3 regions of the Pseudomonas moorei genome follow, and region 1 is predicted to be linked to each of the others. Evidence: predicted binding sites of a transcription regulator. Region 1 holds the regulator's gene; each other region holds the start of a gene.
What was found. Region 1 encodes sigma-54, which starts transcription at its own class of promoters, with help from an activator protein. Its sites were predicted from a motif close to ANTGGCATNNANNTTGCTNT; they were not measured.
Positions count from the first base shown of each region.

Region 2: a site for sigma-54 is predicted at 3,125-3,144, ahead of glnK (P-II family nitrogen regulator). Genes of this name have one in related genera too.
Region 3: a site for sigma-54 is predicted at 3,345-3,364, ahead of ACGJAX_RS27740 (circularly permuted type 2 ATP-grasp protein). Genes of this name have one in related genera too.

Region 1 is NZ_AP035776.1:2,247,180-2,254,796, reverse strand. It holds gene ACGJAX_RS10385 (KpsF/GutQ family sugar-phosphate isomerase) at 1-379, shown strand, start outside; gene ACGJAX_RS10380 (HAD family hydrolase) at 379-903, shown strand; gene lptC (LPS export ABC transporter periplasmic protein LptC) at 911-1,483, shown strand; gene lptA (lipopolysaccharide transport periplasmic protein LptA) at 1,470-2,018, shown strand; gene lptB (LPS export ABC transporter ATP-binding protein) at 2,018-2,743, shown strand; gene ACGJAX_RS10360 (RNA polymerase factor sigma-54) at 2,927-4,420, shown strand; gene hpf (ribosome hibernation-promoting factor, HPF/YfiA family) at 4,495-4,803, shown strand; gene ptsN (PTS IIA-like nitrogen regulatory protein PtsN) at 4,816-5,280, shown strand; gene rapZ (RNase adapter RapZ) at 5,283-6,140, shown strand; gene ACGJAX_RS10340 (HPr family phosphocarrier protein) at 6,156-6,431, shown strand; gene pmbA (metalloprotease PmbA) at 6,521-7,617, opposite strand, start outside.
Region 2 is NZ_AP035776.1:1,108,109-1,115,725, reverse strand. It holds gene ACGJAX_RS05325 (YifB family Mg chelatase-like AAA ATPase) at 1-1,355, opposite strand, end outside; gene ACGJAX_RS05320 (accessory factor UbiK family protein) at 2,672-2,932, opposite strand; gene glnK (P-II family nitrogen regulator) at 3,351-3,689, shown strand; gene ACGJAX_RS05310 (ammonium transporter) at 3,725-5,062, shown strand; gene ACGJAX_RS05305 (secondary thiamine-phosphate synthase enzyme YjbQ) at 5,278-5,703, shown strand; gene sutA (transcriptional regulator SutA) at 5,805-6,128, shown strand; gene ACGJAX_RS05295 (HAD family hydrolase) at 6,233-6,940, opposite strand; gene xerC (tyrosine recombinase XerC) at 6,937-7,617, opposite strand, start outside.
Region 3 is NZ_AP035776.1:5,962,642-5,970,258, forward strand. It holds gene ACGJAX_RS27725 (cytochrome c) at 1-67, shown strand, start outside; gene ACGJAX_RS27730 (transglutaminase family protein) at 128-943, opposite strand; gene ACGJAX_RS27735 (alpha-E domain-containing protein) at 940-1,890, opposite strand; gene ACGJAX_RS27740 (circularly permuted type 2 ATP-grasp protein) at 1,903-3,312, opposite strand; gene ACGJAX_RS27745 (ribonuclease E inhibitor RraB) at 3,677-4,018, opposite strand; gene ACGJAX_RS27750 (hypothetical protein) at 4,230-4,463, opposite strand; gene speE (polyamine aminopropyltransferase) at 4,594-5,469, opposite strand; gene ACGJAX_RS27760 (PLDc N-terminal domain-containing protein) at 5,734-5,925, opposite strand; gene ACGJAX_RS27765 (hypothetical protein) at 6,009-6,539, opposite strand; gene ACGJAX_RS27770 (ankyrin repeat domain-containing protein) at 6,644-7,162, opposite strand; gene ACGJAX_RS27775 (long-chain-acyl-CoA synthetase) at 7,259-7,617, opposite strand, start outside.

The DNA of each region.
Region 1 (7,617 bases):
GAAGGTGGACAATGTCATGCACGCCGGACAGGATTTGCCGCAGGTCCAGCGTGGAACCCTGCTCAAGGACGCGCTGATGGAGATGACCCGCAAGGGCCTGGGCATGACCGTCATTCTCGAAGCCGATGGCAAACTGGCCGGGATCTTCACCGACGGTGATTTGCGTCGCACGCTCGACCGCAGTATCGACATCCACAGCGCCACGATTGATCAGGTCATGACCGCCCACGGCAAGACCGCCCGCGCGGAGATGCTCGCCGCCGAAGCCCTGAAAATCATGGAAGACCATAAAATCAACGCACTGGTCGTGGTCGACAGCGAAGACCGACCGGTTGGCGCCTTGAACATGCACGATTTGCTGCGTGCGGGAGTAATGTAATGAGCACGGACCTGCTGCAACGCGGCCAACAGATCAAACTGGCCGTATTCGATGTCGATGGCGTCCTGACCGACGGCCGCCTGTATTTCCTCGAAGACGGTAGCGAATTCAAGACCTTCAACACCCTCGACGGCCAGGGCATCAAGATGCTGATGGCGGCCGGTGTGCAGACCGCGATCATCAGCGGTCGCAAGACCCCGGTAGTAGAGCGACGAGCAAAAAACCTCGGCATCGGGCACCTCTATCAGGGGCGCGAAGACAAACTGGTGGTGCTCGACGAGCTTCTGGGCCAACTCAACCTAAGCTATGAACAGGTCGCCTATCTTGGCGACGACCTGCCCGACCTGCCGGTGATTCGGCGCGTCGGCCTGGGCATGGCTGTGGCCAATGCCGCAAGCTTTGTGCGCGAACACGCCCATGGCGTGACTCACGCCCGCGGCGGCGAAGGTGCCGCCCGAGAATTCTGCGAATTGATCCTGCGCGCCCAGGGCCGCCTCGATGCGGCAAACGCCGCGTACCTGTGAGCCAAACATGTCGTTGAAAAAAATTCGCAACATCCTGGTGTTTGGTTGCATCGCCGCGATTTTTGCCGCGGTCGGCTATTGGAACATCAGCCCGGAACGCTTCCTCGACAAGCAAGTGGCACCCGTCGACGAAAGCCAAATCGACTATTACGCTACCAACGCCCACAGCGTGCAGTTCCTGCCCGATGGCAGGCTTCAATATGAAATGACGTCTGACAAGGTCGAGCACCTGAAAGCAACCGAGGTGACGTTGCTGACCAACCCTGACCTGAACATGTTCCGCGGCACCGAGTTCCCGTGGCACGTCCAGAGCGAAAAGGGTGAAGTCAACCCGGACGGCACGCAGGTTGAACTGATCGATTCGGTACGCATCACGCGTTTCGACGAAAAAAACCGCAGAACGCTGATCACCACCACCCGCATGACGGTGTTCCCGCAGCAGCAATATGCGCAGACCGAGCAACCCGTTAGAATCGACGGCGCTGGCGGCGTATCGACTGGTACCGGAATGAAAGCGTATTTGAAAGAAAGCAGGATACACCTGCTTTCGAACGTAAGAGGACAGTATGAGGCTCGTTAAAACCCTCCCTATTTTGCTCAGTCTGGGCGCAGCACTGGGAAGCGTGAGCGCCTGGGCTCTGCCGAACGATCAAGAGCAGCCTATCCGCATTCAAGCCGACGACGCCCAACTGGACGACAAGAATGGCGTTGCCACCTATAAAGGCGATGTGATCATCACCCAGGGCTCGATGATCGTTAAGGGCAACACCGTAACCATCACCCGCACCCCGACTGGCGACATCGATGTCGTGACTTCGGTGGGCAACCTGGCCTACTTCGAACAGCTGCAAACCCAGGGCGACACCAAGCCCGTCCAGGGCTGGGGTGTGACCATCCAGTACCACGCCTCGCAAAACCGCGTGGTGCTGATCGATCGCGCCAAAGTCATCGACAAGGACAACAACACCACCCAGGGCGAGAAAATCGTCTACGACACCGTCAAGAAGCTTGCGAGCGCTGGCCGTGCAACAGGCAACAAGGTCACCGAAGCGCGTCCGCGCATCGACATGGTGATCCAGCCGAAGAAGAAAACCGACGAGCAAAAGGCCCAGTAATGGCAACTCTGAAAGCTCAGCATCTGGCCAAGAGCTACAAGAGCCGCCAGGTCGTGCGTGATGTCAGCCTGTCCATCGACAGCGGTCAGATCGTCGGCCTGCTGGGCCCTAACGGCGCCGGCAAGACCACCTGCTTCTACATGATCGTAGGCCTGGTACAGGCCGATCAGGGTCGCGTACTGATCGACGATCTGGACGTCAGCCACCAACCCATGCACGGCCGCGCGAAGGCCGGTATCGGCTATCTGCCGCAAGAAGCGTCGATCTTCCGCAAACTGTCGGTCGCCGACAACATCATGGCCATCCTCGAGACCCGCAAGGAACTCGACAAGGCCGGTCGTCGCAAGGAACTGGAAAGCCTGCTCCAGGAGTTCCACATCAGCCACATCCGTGACAGCCTCGGCATGAGCCTGTCCGGTGGCGAACGCCGCCGTGTGGAAATCGCCCGTGCCCTGGCAACCAACCCGAAATTCATCCTGCTCGACGAACCCTTCGCCGGCGTGGACCCGATTTCGGTGGGTGACATCAAGCAGATCATTCATCACCTCAAGGCCAAGGGCATTGGCGTGCTGATCACCGACCACAATGTCCGCGAAACCCTGGACATCTGCGAAACCGCCTACATCGTCAACGATGGCCAATTGATCGCCGAAGGCGACGCTGAAACCATCCTGGCCAACGACCTGGTCAAGGAAGTGTATCTGGGCCATGAGTTCCGCCTGTAAGCACTGAGGTGTCTGGCTAGTCGACGGGCGCTTGTCTCGATAAAAAATCAACATTTTTTTATTGTTACAGCGCTCTAGGCAAACACTTCAGTTTCGGGCATATAATTTGCTTATGTTTGGCGCTCCGGCGCCCTGTAGTGGATGGCGCATGTGCGCCGGCGAATAAGGTGTTAAGCCCCTGCCATGAAACCATCGCTAGTCTTGAGAATGGGCCAGCAGCTGACGATGACACCGCAGCTGCAACAGGCCATCCGCCTGCTCCAATTGTCGACCCTGGACCTGCAACAGGAAATCCAGGAGGCCCTGGAGTCCAATCCGATGCTCGAACGCCAGGAAGACGGCGACGACTTCGATAACACCGACCCCCTGGCCGACAACGTCGAACAGAAGCCCAACCCCGACATTCAGGAACCCTCCTACCAGGAAAGCGCACCGACGGTTGATAACCTCGAGGAAGGCGACTGGAACGAGCGCATTCCCAATGAACTGCCCGTCGACACCGCCTGGGAAGACGTCTACCAGACCAGTGCCAGCAGCCTGCCGAGCAACGATGACGACGAGTGGGATTTCACCACCCGCACATCGGCCGGCGAAAGCCTGCAAAGCCACCTGCTGTGGCAATTGAACCTGGCGCCAATGTCCGACACCGATCGCCTGATCGCCGTGACCCTGATTGATTGCATCAACAATCAGGGCTATCTGGACGAGACGCTCGAGGAAATCCTCGAAGCCTTCGATCCGGAACTGGACATCGAACTGGACGAAATCGAAGCTGTTCTACACCGCATCCAGCAATTCGAACCCGCCGGTATTGGTGCCCGCAACCTGGGCGAATGCCTGCTGCTGCAATTACGTCAGTTGCCGGCCAAAACCCCTTGGCTGAACGAAGCCAAGCGCCTGGTCACCGATTTCATCGACCTGCTCGGCAGCCGCGATTACAGTCAACTGATGCGCCGCATGAAGCTCAAGGAAGACGAACTGCGCCAGGTGATCGAACTGGTTCAGAGCCTTAACCCACGCCCAGGCTCGCAGATCGAGTCCACTGAAGCCGAATACGTCGTTCCCGACGTGATCGTGCGCAAGGACAACGAACGCTGGCTGGTGGAGCTCAATCAGGAGTCGGTTCCACGTCTTCGGGTCAACGCCCAGTACGCCGGTTTCGTGCGTCGCGCCGACACCAGCGCCGACAACACCTTCATGCGCAATCAGTTGCAGGAAGCCCGCTGGTTCATCAAAAGCCTGCAAAGCCGCAACGAAACCCTGATGAAAGTAGCCACCCAGATCGTCGAGCATCAACGCGGCTTCCTGGAGTACGGCGACGAAGCCATGAAGCCGCTGGTTCTGCATGACATCGCCGAGGCGGTCGGCATGCACGAATCGACGATTTCACGCGTAACCACACAGAAATTCATGCATACCCCTCGGGGCATATATGAACTGAAATACTTTTTCTCCAGCCATGTCAGCACCTCCGAAGGTGGCGAATGCTCGTCCACGGCGATCCGCGCGATCATCAAAAAACTGGTTGCTGCGGAAAATCAGAAAAAGCCGTTGAGTGACAGCAAGATCGCTGGTTTACTGGAGGCACAAGGCATTCAGGTGGCTCGCCGCACCGTCGCCAAGTACCGCGAATCCCTGGGGATCGCGCCTTCGAGCGAACGCAAGCGGTTGATGTAGAGCCACGCCACAGCGTTCCAGTGGTAGATCATCTGATCTACCGCTTTATGCACTGGCAACGAAGGAGAAGCTGTATGCAAGTCAACATCAGTGGACACCAACTGGAAGTGACCGAACCTCTTCGCACCTACATCGGCGAAAAACTCGAACGATTAGAGAGGCATTTCGACAAGATCACCAACGTTCAGGTCACGATGACCGTCGAAAAGTTGAAGCAGAAAATCGAAGCCACGCTGCATATTCCCGGCAATGAAGTGGTCGCTAACGCGGAACATACCGACATGTACGCGGCGATCGACGCACTGACCGACAAGCTGGACAAACAACTCAAAAAGCATAAGGAAAAGACCCAGAGCCTCCTTCAGGGCGCTACGGGTCGTTAACACTCCCAACCCATGATCCGACTTGAAAGTATCCTGACCCCCGGCCGTTCCCTGGTGAACGTGCCGGGCGGCAGTAAAAAGAAAGCCCTCGAGCAAATTGCCAACCTGATCGCCCGGGAAGTGCCGGATCTGGAGATGCAAGATGTCTTCGAGGCTTTGATTGCCCGCGAAAAACTCGGCTCGACCGGTTTTGGCAACGGTATCGCCATTCCCCACTGTCGCCTGAAGGGTTGTACCTCGCCCATCAGCGCTTTGATGCACCTTGACGCCCCCATAGATTTCGACGCCATCGATGGCGCACCGGTTGACCTGTTGTTCGTTCTGTTGGTCCCGGAAGCTGCTACCGATGCGCACCTGGAGCTTTTGCGCCAGATCGCCAGCATGCTCGACCGCAAGGAAGTGCGCGAAAAACTGCGCAGTGCCCCGAGCAATGAAGCCTTGTATCAGGTTGTCCTGAACGAGCAAAACGGTCAGTAATCATGCGTTTGATCATCGTCAGCGGCCGCTCCGGCTCGGGTAAAAGTACCGCCCTCGATGTGCTTGAGGACAACGGCTACTACTGCATCGACAACCTGCCTGCCGGGTTGCTGCCGGAACTTGCCGAACGCGCGTTGATTCACACCGAGCTGGTACAGCCACTCGTTGCTGTCTCCATCGATGCACGCAACCTGCCGAGCCACCTGTCGCGGTTTCCCGAGCTGCTGGAAGAAGTCCGCAGCCGGCATATCCAGTGCGATGTGCTGTACCTGGACGCTGATGAAGAAACCCTGCTTAAACGCTTTTCCGAAACCCGTCGCCGTCATCCACTGAGCAGTGCCAATCGCTCGCTGGCCGAGGCGATCAACGATGAAACCAGCTTGCTCGGCCCCATTGCCGACCTCGCCGACCTCAAGGTCAATACCACCAACCTTAACCTGTATCAGTTGCGCGATACGATCAAGCTGCGCCTGCTGAACCAGCCGGAACCCGGTACGGCGTTTCTGGTGGAATCCTTTGGCTTCAAGCGTGGCATGCCGGTGGACGCCGATCTGGTGTTCGACGTGCGCTGCCTGCCCAATCCCTACTGGAAACCCGAGCTTCGGGCGCTGTCCGGGCTTGATCAACCCGTTGCCGAGTACCTTGCTGCCCAGCCGGATGTGGAAGAAATGTTCCAGGACATTTCTACATATCTGCTCAAATGGTTGCCCCGCTTTGCCGCCAGCAATCGCGCCTATGTCACTATTGCCATTGGCTGCACCGGCGGGCACCACCGGTCTGTCTACCTGACCGAACGCCTGGGCAAGACGCTGCAACAATCCCTGAAGAACGTCCAGGTTCGCCACCGCGACCTCAGCTAAAGGATTCACACCGCGATGCCTGCTCTGGAAATCGAAATCATCAACAAACTCGGCTTGCATGCCCGTGCTTCTGCAAAATTCGTCGGGGTCGCCGGTGAGTTCAAGGATTGCACGATCAGAGTAGGACGCACTCCGGAATCCACGGTCGACGGCAAAAGCATCATGGCCATGATGATGCTCGCTGCGGGCAAGGGAACCAAAATCTATATCAACACCGAAGGCGAAGACGCGCAAAGGGCACTGGATGCGTTGAAAGACTTGATCAACCGCTATTTCGACGAAGGCGAGTAGACGCCAATCCAGGCTAAAGCTGCTCTGTAGCCCAATAAAAAAGGCGCACCACCCGATCAGGTGGCGCGCCTTTTTTGTGACGAGCGGGTTTAGCTGCCCGCCACCGTCATTCGCTCGATCAGCACAGAACCCGTACGAATGTTGCTGCGCAGTTCCAGGTCATTACCCACGGCAACGATCTGCTTGAACATGTCGCGCATGTTGCCGGCGATGGTGACTTCCTGGACGGCAAACTGGATTTCGCCGTTCTCTACCCAGTAACCCGCCGCGCCACGGGAGTAATCGCCAGTCACCATGTTCAAGCCCTGGCCCATCAACTCCGTGACCAGCAAGCCGCGCCCCATACGACGCAACAAGGCTGCCTGATCCTCGTCGCCATGGGTAACGAACAGATTGTGCACCCCGCCGGCATTCGCGGTGCTCGGCATGCCGAGTTTGCGACCGGAGTAAGTACCTAGGATGTAAGACACCAGCTCGCCCTTTTCGACGAACGGCTTGGCGTAGGTCGCCAGTCCATCACCATCGAACGCCGCGCTGCCCATGGCTCGCATCAAGTGGGGCCGCTCGTCGATGGTCAGCCATTCCGGAAACAGCTTTTGCCCCAGGGTGCCTTCGAGGAACGATGATTTGCGATAAAGACTGCCGCCGGAAATCGCCGACAGGAAGCTACCGAACAAACCACCGGCCAACTCCGCGGAAAACAGCACAGGCACTTCGCAGGTCGGCACCGGACGTGCCCCAAGACGACTCGCTGCCCGTTGCGCGGCACGCTGTCCGATGCTCACCGGATCAGCCAGCAAATTGCCCTGACGGTTCACGTCATACCAGTAATCGCGCTGCATCTGGCCATCGGCCTCGGCGATCATTACACAGCTCAGGCTGTGTCGGGTCGAAGCGTAACCGCCAACAAACCCGTGGCTGTTGCCGTAAACACGGCAACCTTGATGGGTGCTCAGCGTAGTGCCGTCGGCATTCTTGATCCGGCTGTCGGCAGCAAACGCGGCCGCTTCACAGGCCAGGGCCTGCTCGATTGCCTGCTCTGGCGTGATATCCCATTGGTGGAACAGGTCGAAATCCTGAATGTCACGAGCCATCAAAGCGGCATCCGCCAGGCCCGACGCTTCGTCTTCAGAGGTGTGTTTGGCAATGGCCAAGGCGGCGGCCACGGTTTCACGAATCGCCTCAG
Region 2 (7,617 bases), 1.1 Mb from region 1:
CAGGCCGTTTCCAGCCAGTTCTCATCGACTGTGGATAACTTGCAATGCCGACGCAGCCCCGGCAGATCAAGAAAGGCGTTGGCGCACCCCTGACGCTTTTGCTGGCGTTCACGGGCGTCAGCGACCAGCACCGCCGCGCTGGCGCTGTCCTCTCCGGGTTTCACCGTCGGATTCAACGCCGTGGCCTCCCGCGCCACCGTCAGGTGCAAATCGATCCGATCCAGCAAGGGCCCGGACAGTTTGTTGCGATAGCGCTGAACCATGTCCGGCGTGCAGGAGCAGCGGCCAGTGGGTTCGCCAAGATATCCACAAGGGCACGGATTCATTGCCGCCACCAACTGAAAACGTGCCGGAAACCGCACGCGATCCTTGGCCCGGGAAATCACGATATGGCCTGACTCCAGTGGCTCTCTCAAAACCTCGAGCACTTTGCGGTCGAACTCTGGAAGCTCATCGAGAAACAAAACACCGTGGTGGGCGAGGGTGATTTCACCGGGCTGTGGTTTCGAGCCGCCACCGACCAGCGCCGGGCCAGAAGCCGAGTGGTGCGGTTGTCTGAAGGGGCGCTGCGGCCAATGGCTCAACGGGACGCAACTGGTGACGGACTGAATGGCGGCCACTTCCAGTGCTTCGCACTCTGCCAGTGGGGGCAGCAGCCCTGGCAGGCGACTCGCCAGAAGCGTCTTGCCCGTTCCGGGAGGTCCGCTGAAGAGGAGGTTATGCGCACCCGCCGCTGCAATCAGCAACGCCCGTTTGGCTGCTTGCTGACCCTGCACTTCGTTCAGGTCGGGGTAGGGTTTGCTGGCGTGGATCAATCCATCGGACACATAGGGCTCAACCGGCGTGTGCCCGTTGAAATGCGCCACGGCCTGCAGCAGATGATCCACCGCAATCACCTTCAACCCCGACGCCAGGCACGCTTCTTCGGCATTCGCACGCGGCACCATCAACGAGCGTCCGGCCTTGCGCGCGGCCAACGCCGCCGGCAACACGCCCCGCACCGCACGCACTGCGCCTGACAGGGCCAGCTCGCCCAGACACTCCACATCATCGAGCGTCAATGTCGGCACCTGCACACTGGCCGAAAGAATCCCCAAGGCAATTGCCAGATCGAACCGTCCGCCATCCTTGGGCAAATCCGCCGGGGCCAGATCCAGGGTGATTCGCCGAGCCGGAAACTGCAGCCCGGAATTGATGATCGCACTGCGCACCCGATCCTTGCTCTCCTTCACCGCCGCTTCGGGCAGGCCGACCATGGTCAGCGACGGCAAGCCATTGGCCAGATGAACTTCGACGGTGACGGCGGGGGCATCCACGCCAATCTGGGCGCGGCTGTGGACGATGGAGAGGGACATGGTCGTTCCTTGAGTTGTACGGGGGCCGCCTCCTGCGGGTTTTTGCAAGGGTAGACGGCAGTGCTGTTTCCGCGGTGCATGGCAGGCAAGGAATTTTCGCAAGATGTTGCGCGGCTCCACGGGCAGCGCATTGATTCTGTGGCGAGGGGGAGCGCTCCCCCGCCGCAAACGATTCCAATCTTTAATCTCTTTGAAGAGCGATTAAAGTGCGATGCGCCAGCGTTAGTGGAAAGTGATCAGTTATTGCATTGCTGCGTGTGGAAAGATATGGGTGGCCAACTAAGTTGGCTCAGGATCGCTCGCTCGGTTGAGGCGGCTTAGAGGAAGACTGTTCGTCGTCAGGCAGATTGCTATCACTATTTAGAATTTTTAGTATAAAGCTTTCTATGTCGACCTTCTCTTTGCCTTCTGCGACATGCGTCAAATAGTTAAAGTCTAAAGCTATCAATTCATTAAGTCTGGATTCGTAGTCGCTCGGGTAGTCTGCTTGTTCTATTCGAGGTAAGCCTTTGTAATGGTCAAGGACGCTTTGGAAGAATTTGGTCAGTTTTCCTGTGGTGTTGTATTCATGCTCTGCCTCGGCAACGACTTTTTGCCTCCATGCGAATTCTTGTTTGTCTGACTCTTCCAGCGCTGCCCGTCTTTCATTAACGGTAAACGTGCCGCTGTCATCGTTATTGATCCAGTCAGGGCTAGACTGCTTTTCACTACAGGATTGCTTGTTGAGTTAATCATCACTGCAACTCCTTTGTTTTTATAAGTCAGATAGGATCTGCCGAAAAAATTACCTGTTGGCAAGGGGAAGGTCTTTCAAGGCCCGCGACGTTATTTACTTCATCGTGATTTCTACTGACCAAGCAAAGGTGGATAGGTTGGTTCTGGTTGCTCTTATGGTGCAGGTAGCACCGCCGCTGGGAGTGGCTGTGTTATTCCACTTTGGGATTTTGCTTCCATCTGGGCCGGGGGGCGTCACAAATATAGACAGATATACACAGCTTTTTGCGGTGTTACTCCTTGTGATGTTAGGAATATTCCATTGGTATCAATAACTAATATTCACTGCGGGCTAGATTTTTTTCGTGCTGATGCAGTGCTCGCGTTCAAATGACTCATTTGAGAGGAGAGCTTAGAAAGGGGGGATTTGCGGCGCAATCAGACGGCGGATGAGAGTTTCGTAGGATGTTGCCGGGACTCTTGCGGGCTTGAAGACCGCAGTCTCGGCAATTCCTACAGATAAATCTGACAGTCGTTACGACCTTGTCGCGAGCAGGCTCGCGTACACGGTGGAATGGGGCTAACCATTAGGGATTGGGGCGTTATTCTGCAGGCGGATTGAGCCTCGCTTCCATCTCCGCGACCTTCGTTTCAAGTGCTTCCAACCGTGCTCGCGTCCGCGCCAGCACGACCATCTGGCTATCAAACTCTTCCCGGCTCACCAGATCCAGCTTGCTGAAGCCACTCTGCAGCAGGGCCTTGAATTGGCTTTCGATTTCGCTTTTCGGCAATGGGGTGTCGCCGCTGAAGAGACGGGAGGCGGTGCCAGTCAGGGCGTCGAGGAAGTCTTTGGGCGCGAGCATGGGAAAGGTCCTGATAACAATGGCAGGCAGTGTATCACGCAGTGTCTATAGTCATTTCGCGGGCGGTCGATGCACGCTTTTCGCGCATGGGGACGGACGGCATCGCACCGTTGTTGTGCGTAACGCATGGAGTGTTGTTGCGAAGTTGCTGGCATCTACTGGTAAAGGCTTGAAAACAGTAGGTTTTGTGGAGATGGCAAGCTTTCTGCTTAGTCCATGGTGACCCATGCACTGATGCAGTCGCTGTGACGAATGCAGTGCGCCAAGCGAAACGCGGGGAGTGTTTCGTGAGGAGCGGGTAGCTGGCGTCGGACGGGCAGGTAAGGCCGACGATGCGTTACAAAGCCAGGCACTGCGCTTAGACTTGAGACGGGTTTGTTTTCCTGGGGCAAGTCCACCAATTCGGGAGAGAGTTTTCATGAAGCTAGTCACTGCCATCATCAAGCCGTTCAAGTTGGACGACGTGCGCGAATCGTTGTCCGAGATCGGCGTGCAGGGCATTACCGTCACCGAAGTCAAAGGCTTCGGTCGGCAGAAGGGGCACACCGAGCTGTATCGCGGCGCGGAATACGTGGTCGATTTCCTGCCAAAGGTGAAGATTGATGTCGCCATTGACGACAAGGATCTCGACCGGGTTATCGAGGCGATAACCAAGGCCGCCAACACCGGCAAGATCGGTGACGGCAAGATCTTCGTGGTCAATCTGGAACAGGCGATTCGCATCCGTACCGGCGAAACCGATACCGACGCAATCTAAGCCGCCACAAACCCAACGCCCCAGGAGAAAACAATATGACTCTGCGTAAATTCGCAGGGCTAGGAGCCCTGTTGTCCATCGTAATGCCCGGCCTGGCCATGGCGGCAGATCCGGTGGCGACTCCAGTCCTCAACTCCGGCGATACCGCCTGGATGTTGACCTCGACTGCCCTCGTGCTGTTCATGACCATTCCCGGTCTCGCGCTGTTCTACGGCGGCATGGTTCGTTCGAAAAATATTCTTTCCGTGATGATGCAGTGCTTCGCCATTACGGGGCTGGTTACCATCCTGTGGTTCATTTATGGCTACAGCATGGCGTTTGACACGACTGGCATGGAAGCAGGCGTGGTCAACTACAACTCCTTTGTCGGCAGCCTTGCCAAGGCCTTCCTCGCCGGCATCACACCGGCCAGCATTACCGGCCCTGCGGCGCTGTTCCCTGAAGCGGTATTTGTTACCTATCAGATGACTTTCGCCATCATTACTCCAGCGCTGATCGTCGGTGCGTTCGCTGAGCGGATGAAGTTCTCTGCAATGCTGGTCTTCATGGGCGTGTGGTTCACTCTGGTATATGCGCCGATTGCGCACATGGTCTGGAGCGGTCCGGGTTCTCTGTTGGGCGACTGGGGCGTACTGGATTTCGCCGGTGGCACCGTGGTGCACATCAACGCCGGTATTGCAGGTCTTGTAGCCTGCCTGGTGCTGGGCAAGCGAAAAGGCTTCCCTACGACTCCAATGGCTCCGCATAACCTTGGTTACACCCTGGTAGGCGCGGCCATGCTGTGGGTCGGCTGGTTTGGTTTCAACGCCGGTTCCGCAGCTGCGGCCAACGGTACTGCCGGCATGGCGATGCTGGTGACCCAGATCGCAACCGCCGCCGCCGCGCTGGGCTGGATGTTCGCCGAGTGGATCACCCACGGCAAACCTAGCGCACTGGGTATCGCATCGGGTGTGGTTGCCGGCCTGGTCGCCATTACCCCGGCCGCCGGTACTGTAGGCCCAATGGGCTCACTGATAATCGGCCTGGCCGCGGGCGTGGTGTGCTTCTTCTGTGCCACCACCCTGAAACGCAAGCTCGGCTATGACGACTCCCTGGACGCCTTCGGCGTGCACGGTATCGGCGGTATCCTCGGCGCGATCCTGACCGGTGTATTCGCTGCACCGTCCCTGGGTGGCTTCGGCACCGTCACCGACATTGCCGCTCAAGTCTGGATTCAGTGCAAAGGCGTGGGCTTCACGGTGATCTACACCGCGATCGTCACCTTCATCATTCTCAAGGTACTGGACGCCATCATGGGTCTGCGTATCACCGAAGAAGAAGAAGCCGTCGGTATCGACCTGGCGCTTCACAACGAACGCGGCTACAACTTGTAAGCACGCGCATGAGAAAACTTGCCCGGCTTGCCGGGCATTTTTTTGTCCGGAATTTGTCATCGTGGGCTGCGCTGAAAGGTTTTTTCTTACAGCTTTTGCGACGTTTAGGACGCGGGTTTTTGTGCCGCTGATGGCTTACAGGAATGAAGGAATATTAGGGCCTTTGTTTTTTCCCAGAGCGCGCTAGAATGCGCCCCGAACGTGCGGAGAACTGTATGTGGCAGCAGACTCTGATTACCCTGCGGGCGAGGCCCCGGGGCTTTCATCTGGTAACGGACGAGTTACTCGCCGGCTTGCCTGAACTCAGGGCGTGTCGGGTTGGTCTGCTGCATTTGTGGCTACAGCATACCTCGGCGTCGTTGACCATCAACGAGAACGCCGATCCGGCGGTACGTCGCGACTTCGAACGATTTTTCAATCGTCTGATCCCACAAGGAACAGACGGCTATGAGCATAACGACGAAGGCCTGGACGACCTCCCGGCGCACTTCAAGGCCAGCGTGCTTGGCTGTCAGCTCAGTTTGCCGGTTTCGGCGGGCCGACTGGCGCTAGGGACCTGGCAAGGCGTTTATCTGGGCGAGCACCGTGATCATGGCGGTGCCCGTAAAGTCCTCGCCACCTTGCACGGTGAAGGGGCATAACCGCTGGTCAGCAGCGGCTGTTGATTTTTTTCCGGCAGCCTTCGACAGAGGGCAAAGCTGGGCTATAACTAATCTGCTTTTCGCAAGTCATGAGGTAGAACATGAGCGACGATGATCTGGAAAACGACGACCTCGAAGTAGGCGACGACGACGAAACCGAAGAAGGTCTGGAAGCAGCGGCGGAAGACGTCGCTGAAGATGACGGCGGTGATGCGCCGGTTCCGACCGCCAAAGGCAAAGCCAAGGCAGCGGTATCAATCGATGAGCTGCCGAGTGTCGAAGCCAAGAACAAGGAGCGCGACGCCCTGGCCAAGGCCATGGAAGAGTTCCTGGCTCGTGGCGGCAAGGTGCAGGAAGTGGAGGCCAACGTGGTCGCCGATCCGCCCAAGAAGCCTGATAACAAGTACGGCAGCCGGCCTATCTAAGCCTGTTTCCTTGCTTGCTGAAAAAGCCCGCCGTCGCTGCGGGCTTTTTCATGCCTGAAACAAAAAATATGAAAGCTGCGGTGTTATCTAAGGGAGCGAGCTTGTCAGCTCGAGGCCTTGTTCCAACTCGCCAACAACGCCGGCAACTCGGTCAGGCTACGGATCTCGGCATCCGGCAATCGCTCGGCTTCCCAGTCCTTGCCGGCCGGGTTGAACCAGATCGCCCGCAGTCCCGCTTGCTGGGCGCCGGCAATATCGTCGCCCGGGTGGTCACCGATGTGCACCGCTGTCTCGGCCGTGGCACCGCCACGCTGCAGCGCCTCATGGAACAATCGAGAATCAGGTTTGGCGATGCCGATGTCTTCGGCGCATAACGCAAACTTGAAGTAGTCCGCGAGCCCCAGGCGTCGTACGTCGGCATTGCCGTTGGTCACCACGCCGAGGGTGTAATGGTTGGCCAGCACTTCCAGGGTCGGTTGTACTTCAGGGAAGATTTCCAGCTGATGCCGGGCATGCAGAAACACTTCGAAGCTCTGATCGGCCAGGTCGGACGCTTCTGTATGGGCGTAACCGGCTTCTTCCAGCGCCTGGAACAGCACCCGGCGGCGCAGGGCGCTGATGCGATGCTTGAGGTTCGGCTCGATGCTCAGGATGCGTTCGCGAATGGCCCACAAGTGCTCCACCGGCACCGCGCCCAGATTCGGTGCGTGTTCAGCCAGCCATTCACGGAGGATGGCTTCGGCGCTGACGATCACCGGAGCGGTGTCCCACAGAGTGTCGTCGAGGTCGAAGGTGATCAGTTGGAGAGTCATGAATCATCGCCTTTAATGCGTTTGGCCCGTGGATGAGCACTGTCATAGACCGTGGCCAGGTGCTGGAAGTCCAGGTGGGTATAAATCTGCGTGGTCTTGATGTCCGAATGGCCGAGCAGCTCCTGCACCGCCCGCAGGTCCTGGGAGGACTCCAGCAAGTGGCTGGCGAAGGAGTGGCGCAACATGTGCGGGTGCAGGTTTTGCCCGAGCTCACGTTCGCCAGCGGCTTTTACCCGTAGCTGAATCGCCCGTGGGCCGAGCCGCCGGCCTTGCTGGCTGACAAATACCGCGTCGTCCGCCGGATTGGCCAATGCCCGCAATGGCAACCAGAGTTCCAAGGCTTCGCGCGCCATTTTGCCCACCGGCAGCAGACGGGTTTTGCTGCCCTTGCCGAGCACCTGGACCATGCCATCCGCCAAATCAAGCTGATCAAGATTCAGTCCGGTCAGCTCCGACAGGCGCAGCCCGGAAGAGTAGAACAGCTCAAGTATCGCCTGATCGCGACGTGCCAGAAAATCATCCTCCACACCGCCTTCAAGCAGTTGCAGCGCGCGGTCAGTGTCGAGGGTTTTCGGCAGGCGGCGTTCGCCCTTGGGTGGCGTCAGGCCGTTGGCCGGATCGTGGTCGCACAGGCCTTCACGGTTCAGGTAGTGATAGAGCCCTCGCACCGCCGACAA
Region 3 (7,617 bases), 2.8 Mb from region 1:
GGACGAGGATCTGGGCATGCTGGTGGGGTATTTGAAGCATATGGTTGGGCGCAAGGTGAAGCCCTGATCACATTCCCCTTGTAGGAGCTGGCAAGCCAGCTCCTACAGAGATGTGCGCTGTTGCTATTTATTGTTGTTGCACTGAGATAACCGGCGCCAGCACCGGCGTCGGTGAAACAAACACCTTGGCATGCATCTGTTCACAGCCGCCGCCGCGGCGCATCCCGCGCACCGGGCACGCATCCAGATAATCCAGGCCCACCGCCAGTTTCAAGTGGCGCTCAGGCCGCGCCAGTTCATTGGTCACGTCAAAGCTGTACCAGGCGTCATCGAGCCAGGCTTCGGCCCAGGCATGGCTGGCTAGGTGTTCGCTGTTTTCGCTGTACAGGTAGCCCGAGACATACCGCGCCGGAATCCCCAGGCTGCGGGCACAGGCGAGGAACGCGTGGGTGTGGTCCTGGCACACGCCCGAACGACCGGCGAAGGCCTGGGCCGCGCTGGTGTCCACTTCGGTGGCGCCGGGCGTGTAGGTCATGTGCTGGTTCAGGCCATGCATCAAGTCGATCAGCGCTGTGCGATCCCGACGTTGCTTGCACTCCTTTTCGGCAAACGCGCGCAGGGCTGCGTCGGCTTCGGTCAGGCGCGTGAAGCGCAGGAACGGCAGCGCTGACTGGCTTTCGTGCTCGGCTTCGCGCAACTCGTCGATGTCGACCTGACCACGGGCGCCGATGATGATCGCTTCGTGCGGTTCGTCCATCGTCAGCACGTGCAGGATGTTGCCGAACGGATCGAGTTGCGCGCGCACCGGCCGCGGCAGGTCAAGCTGCCAACTGAGCACGTGCTGACGCTCGCTGTCATGGGGGGTCAGTCGCAGGTACTGGATGCTCGCCCGCACCTGATCTTCGTAGTGATAGGTGGTCTCGTGGCTAATCGAAAGTCTCATGCAGCCTCCAGATAAGAACTGTGAATCGCGTTACCCAGCTGGCGCACCAGTGGGATGAACTCGGTGAGCCAGGCGTGCAGGCCTTCGTCGAGAATTTCGTTGATGCCGGTGTAGCGCAGTCGCGCGTCCATTTCCGCCGCCAGGCGCTGCGCGGGACGGCCGTTGGCCCCTGGCAACTGGGCAAGGATCTGGTCGATTTCTTCGGTGCACGCTCGCAGGGAGCGCGGCACATCCGCGCGCAGCAACAGCAACTCGGCCACATGCCGTGCGCCGGGGGCGTCGCGATAAATTTCGGTGTAGGCCTCGAATGACGACAAGGCCCGCAGTAAGGCACTCCACTGGTAGTACGCGTGGGCCGTGCCATCGCTGACCGCTTCGGCCTGATCACCCGCCATCTCGTAGCGGGCATCGAGCAGGCGCAGCGTGTTGTCGGCGCGCTCGATGAAGGTCCCCAGGCGAATGAAGCGGAACGCATCGTTACGCATGATCGTGCCGTAGGAGGCGCCCCGGAACAGGTGGGACCGTTCCTTGATCCACTCGCAGAAACGGCTCATGCCGTAGCGACTCAAGCCTTGCTCGGCAATACCGCGAATTTCCAGCCAGGTCGCGTTGATGTTTTCCCACATGTCGGCGGTGATTCGGCCACGTACCGCGTGAGCACTGGCCCGCGCGGCACCGAGGCAGCTGTAGATGCTGGCCGGATTGGCCGCATCCAGGGCGAAAAAATGCAGCAGTCGTTCGGCGTGCAATTCGCCGTGGCGTTCGAGGTAATCATCCAGGGTGCCGGTGATCAGCAGTGGCATGGCCAGTTCGTGCAGGCCGTCACCGCGTCCATCCTGTGGCATCAGCGACAGCGAATAACTGATGTCGAGCATCCGTGCGAGGTTTTCCGCCCGCTCCAGGTAACGCGACATCCAATACAGATCCGAGGCAGTTCTACTTAACATGACAGGCTTCCTTCAATCCTCGACCACCCAGGTGTCCTTGGTTCCGCCGCCCTGGGAGGAGTTCACCACCAGGGAGCCTTCGCGCAGGGCGACACGGGTCAAACCACCGGGCACGACCCGGGTTTCGCGACCAGACAATACAAACGGACGCAAGTCGATGTGACGTGGCGCGATGCCGCTTTCGACAAAGGTCGGACAGGTCGACAACGACAGCGTCGGTTGCGCGATATAGGCATGGGGCTTGGCAATGATCCGCGCGCGGAAGGCTTCGATTTCCGCTGCCGTCGCCGCCGGCCCCACCAGCATTCCGTAGCCGCCGGAGCCCTGGGTTTCCTTGACCACCAGTTCCGGCAAATGGGCCAGTACGTGGGAAAGCTCCGAGGGATTACGGCACTGCCAGGTCGGTACGTTCTTCAGGATCGGTTCTTCATCCAGATAGAAACGGATCATGTCGGTGACGAACGGGTACACCGACTTGTCGTCCGCCACCCCGGTGCCGATGGCATTGGCCAACACGACATTGCCGGATCGGTAAGACGACAGCAGCCCTGGCACGCCGAGCATCGAATCCGGATTGAACGCCAGCGGGTCGAGGAAGGCGTCGTCGAGGCGACGGTAGATCACATCGACGGCTTTAGGCCCGTCGGTTGTGCGCATGAACACCTTGTCGTCACGTACGAACAGATCCGCGCCCTCCACCAGCTCCACGCCCATTTCCCGTGCCAGGAACGCATGTTCGAAAAACGCGCTGTTGAAACGCCCCGGCGTCAGCACAACAACGCTCGGGTTGTCGATCGGGCTGGAGCTTTTCAGGGTATCGAGCAGCAGGTTCGGGTAGTGGTCGATGGGGGCGATGCGTTGTGCCGCGAACAGTTCGGGGAACAGTCGCATCATCATCTTGCGGTCTTCGAGCATGTAGCTGACGCCGCTCGGCGTTCGCAGATTGTCTTCAAGCACGTAATAGGTGCCGTCGCCGTCGCGCACCAGATCGACGCCCGAGATATGCGAGTAGATATCGCGGTGCAGATCCAGCCCTTGCATTGCCAACTGGTATTGCTCGTTGGCCAGCACCTGCTCGGCCGGAATGATGCCGGCCTTGATGATGCGTTGCTCGTGATAGAGGTCGGCGAGAAACATGTTCAACGCCTTGACCCGCTGGATGCAGCCGCGTTCGACAATGCGCCATTCACTGGCGGGAATGCTGCGGGGAATGGTGTCGAAGGGAATCAGTCGCTCTGTCCCTTGCTCATCACCGTAGAGCGTGAAAGTAATCCCGGCGCGATGAAACAACAGATCGGCCTCGCGTCGCCGTTGTGCCAAAAGCTCGTCAGGCGTTTCGGCCAGCCAACGGGCAAACTCCCGATAATGCGGGCGGACCTGGCCGCCGGCATCGTACATCTCATCAAAATAGGTGCGGATCATGCCGTACTCCTTGTCACCCGGACATACAGGCCTTCGCAAGGCCCGTGCCATCGGCAGAAACGCTTTGATATCAATCAGTTGGATAATCACCCCACACGCACCGCACCAATCCTGTGCGACAAATGCTCCAACCCGATCGCCTCCGCTTCATTGCAAGGCGTTATTGACGCCTGTCACCAGCATAGTCGGTAGGTGGCGGCTTGCCGGCGAAGTGGTTTTTAGTCATGTGGTGCGCTCGGGGACGCCTTCGCTGGCAAGTCGGATCGCCGCACCGCAGCGCCTTGTATTCAACTTCCGATCCGCTCAAACGAAAACGGCCAACCCGAGGGTCAGCCGTTAGTGATGCTTGCTGCTGTTCATAAGCTTATGCGAGTCGCCCTCGTACCTCCTGTTTGACACCCCAGCCCTCAATGATGCCGCCCAATGGCTCGACCACAGCTTCGAAACCCTGTTCGAAATCGCCGATGTCATCGTAAGTGGCGTACATGACCTTGCTCAGTTCAAGTGCCCATGCGCCGTCATCGCGCACACTGATTTGCGCATTCAGGGATTCACCACGGTAATGACCTGCCGCCCTGCGTGCCCGCTCCTCGTCCGGGAAAATGGCGTAGAACTCGATGGGATGGAACCGTGAAAAGTCGAAACCGCCTTCTTTCATGCGGCGCAGAACGCTGCTGCTGATATCTTCTTGATAGGCTGTGCTCATGAAACGTCCTCCTCAAACTGATGGATAGACTTTCCGTACTCCCAGCGTGCGCAACCGAACGGTGCGTACGACGGCATCCGGTGTGCCGACGGGAAACAAGCATGGAGCTGACAAGACCAGACCTTAGCGATCCATTCGCTGATCTCGCTTGCAGATTAGCCCCAAGATAGAGCCGCTGCCAAGGCCTGGTTGAGAATGTAACAAGAGATATTCAGATTGGCGTGATGCCGAGGATTTGAATGCTGTTCTGGGCCCTGAGACTTTTGACAGTCGCATCGGCGGTTCGCCCTTCCAGATCGTTCAGATCCAGTTCGGCGGCGACGGGGAGCAACCGGGCCTTGATGAGTTTGGCCGCGTGTTCGTTATCCGGGCACTCGTCGCACTCAAAGACTTCGTCGACAGTTTCACCGTGATCATCCACGAAAGTGATTTTCCACTTTTGCATCAGTGCCTCCTCGATAAAACCCATGGATGGGCCTCTATCCATCTCGACCTTGATAGCTGGCTAATCGTTCCGCCAATCCACACGATCGATCTGCAGGAGCGAGCTTGCTCGCTCCTGCATGGGTGCATCATCAGTCGTTGCTGGGCTTGTTCACCGCCTGCAATACGTATTGCGGCAAGGCAAAGGCGCCGATGTGGATTTCCGGATTGTAGTAGCGGGTGATGATGCCACTGCCGGCAAAACGCTGTTGCAGGGTTTCGCGGGACAATTTGCGATAAGCGGTATTGGTCGCGCCCCAGGCGAAGGTCATCGCCCCGCCGATGTAAGTCGGCACGGCGGCCTGATAGAAGTGCCAGTCCGGGAACAGGCTGCGCAGGCGACCGGCGGTGGTCTTGACCTCTTCGATCTGCATGAACGGCGTGCCGTTCTGCGTGACCAGGATGCCGCCTTCGTTCAGGCAACGGTGGCACGCCTGATAGAAGTTTTCCGAGAACAGCACTTCGCCTGGCCCGATCGGGTCGGTGGAGTCGGAAATGATCACGTCGAACTTTTCAGTGGTGGTGGCGACGAAACGCATGCCGTCGTCGATGACCAGGTTCAGGCGTGGATCGTCGAACGCGCCCTTGGAGTGATTCGGCAGGAATTCCTTGCACATGTCGACCACGGTACCGTCGATCTCGACCATGGTGATGTGCTCGACGCTGCGGTGCCTGGCCACTTCACGCAACATGCCGCCGTCGCCACCGCCGATGATCAACACGCGCTTGGCGGTGCCATGGGCGAGGATCGGCACGTGGGTGAGCATTTCGTGGTAGATGAATTCATCGGCTTCGGTGGTCTGGATCACGCCGTCCAGCGCCATGACCCGGCCCATGCGCGGGTTCTCGAAAATCACCAGGTGCTGGTGTTCGGTGCGAACTTCGTGCAGCAGTTTTTCCATGCGAAAGCGCTGGCCATAGCCTTCGTAGAGGGTTTCCAGGTAGTCGTTGGTCGGGGTGGTGCTCATGGGAAGCGCTCCGATGATTGCGGATGGCAACGGACGGTTACCCGCCCATGATGGCCAATCGATCGGCTCGATTGCCCGGGAAAGGCGCGCATTTTACGTCGCGGAAGATGACAGGTCGAACCTCACTCGATGGCTCGCCAGAATGCCTTGTAGGAGCGAGCCTGCTCGCGATAGCGATTTGTCCGCCACATTAATTCTGAATGTGCCGCCGTCATCGCGAGCAAGCTCGCTCCCACAGGTTTTATGTCGCTTGGGAGAATGACTTCAGATTCTGACGTTTCCCCGTGGCCCGGCGATCGCCCAGATGATCAGCCCCAAAACCGGCAGCAACAGGATCAACAGCACCCAGAGGACTTTCATCCCGGTTTCGGCGCCACTTTTCAGTACGTTGATGATGGCCCAGATGTCCAGGGCAAGGATGATCAGGCCTACCAGGCTGTTGAACGTGGAACCCATGGTGACGCTCCTGAAGAGTGATTGGCCCTCTTAGGATAGCTGCCCAAGGCCAGGGTTCCGTTTTTATTGACAGCTTTGGCGTTTCAGACGTGGATGGCGACTTTCAAGGCTTCCAGGGACGGTGCAGCGGCGATTCCCACTTCGGCGCACAACTCAAGCACCCGAGGCACGTCGTTGCCATAGACCAGCACCACTTGCAGTTCGTCGTCGAGCAACTGGCTGAAGTTCATCAGCACATAGCCACCGTTTTCCTTGTTCAGGCTGCTCATTTGCACCTGGATGCGATTGAGCGCGGTCAGGGCTTCGGTTTTGGCCAGTTGTTTGGGCTTGAGATTGAATTCGACACCCGGCCCGAACGAAGCAACGATCTGCGCAAACAGGTCCATGTAGGTGTCGGCCTGGAACAGCACGGTCTCCGGCAGGCTGCCGACCACTACCCATTCGCCCAGCGGGATCGGGAAGGTGTCGTCGTAATTGATGTCAGGGTTGGCCGCCAGAAAAGCCTCTGGGTCCGCGTATGCCTGGGCCGCCTCGTCAGCGACCTTGAGGATTTCGTCATCGCCCATGCACCCGGAGCTGATTTTGCTGATGAGTTCGACGAGTGCGGCTTTCATGGGGGCAGATCCTGTAGCGAGGGAATTTTGAGGGCGCGAAGGATAACGCATTCAAGATGATATTGTGGCGAGGGAACTGGCCCCCTCGCCACAGAAGTACAGCGTCAGCCCGGCAGTTTTTCCAGTTGCGCAACGGTATCGACCGCCCCCATGGTCCTGGCGGCCTCCAGCGCGGTGATGCCATTGGCGTCCTTGGCTTTCGGATCGGCGCCCTTGCTGATCAGGTAGTCGACGATGGCGACGCGGTTGAACATCGCCGCCATCATCAGCGCGGTACGACCATCGAAAGACGAGCCTTCGACTTGCGCCCCACCTTCCACCAACGCCGTGACTACTGCCAGGTCACCCTTGAAGGCGGCACCGGCAATCGGGCTCTGGCCGTTGTCGTTGCGGATTTCCGGATCGGCCTTGTGTTCGAGCAAGACTTTTACCGTGTCCAGATGACCATGGTAAGCGGCGAGCATCAGCAAGGTGTCGCCCTTGTGATTGCGCAGGTTCGGCGGCAGGCCCTTGGTCAGCAGCGCAGCCATCATGGCCGCATCGCCCTCGCGTGCCTTGTTGAATACCTGCTCGGCAAATTCGGCCGCTTCTTCGGGGGTCATCTGGCGGCTTTTGTCGGACATTGAACGCTCCACTTTCAGTTATTCGCAAAACCGACAGTTTCCAGAGCAGCCCCGGCACTGTCACTTCTTTTTTCTGAAACGGGGCCATAGGCACACTCAATATCGATATCGACCGCCGTGAATATCCTTCAGCACCTGCTCGGTCACCTGCACGTACGTTTCGGTTCCCGGCAGCCAGGCGTAGATCGGGTCAGCGCCGGTCCGGGTCGGGTCGAACGCTTCATCCTTGAGCCGGGTTTTCTGGTATTTGAACGTCCCGGTGGTCTCCATTTTCACTTTCACCCGCAGGAATAACGGCACGGCGTAGGCCGGCATCTGTTGCCGGGCAAAGGCCAGCAGTTCGGTGAAATCCAGGGTGGCCAGGGATTCGGCCGGCGTGATGGCGGCCATCCCGGCGCGACCATTGGTATCACGGACTTCCACGCCATAGGCCACGGCTTCGGAGATTTGCGGGT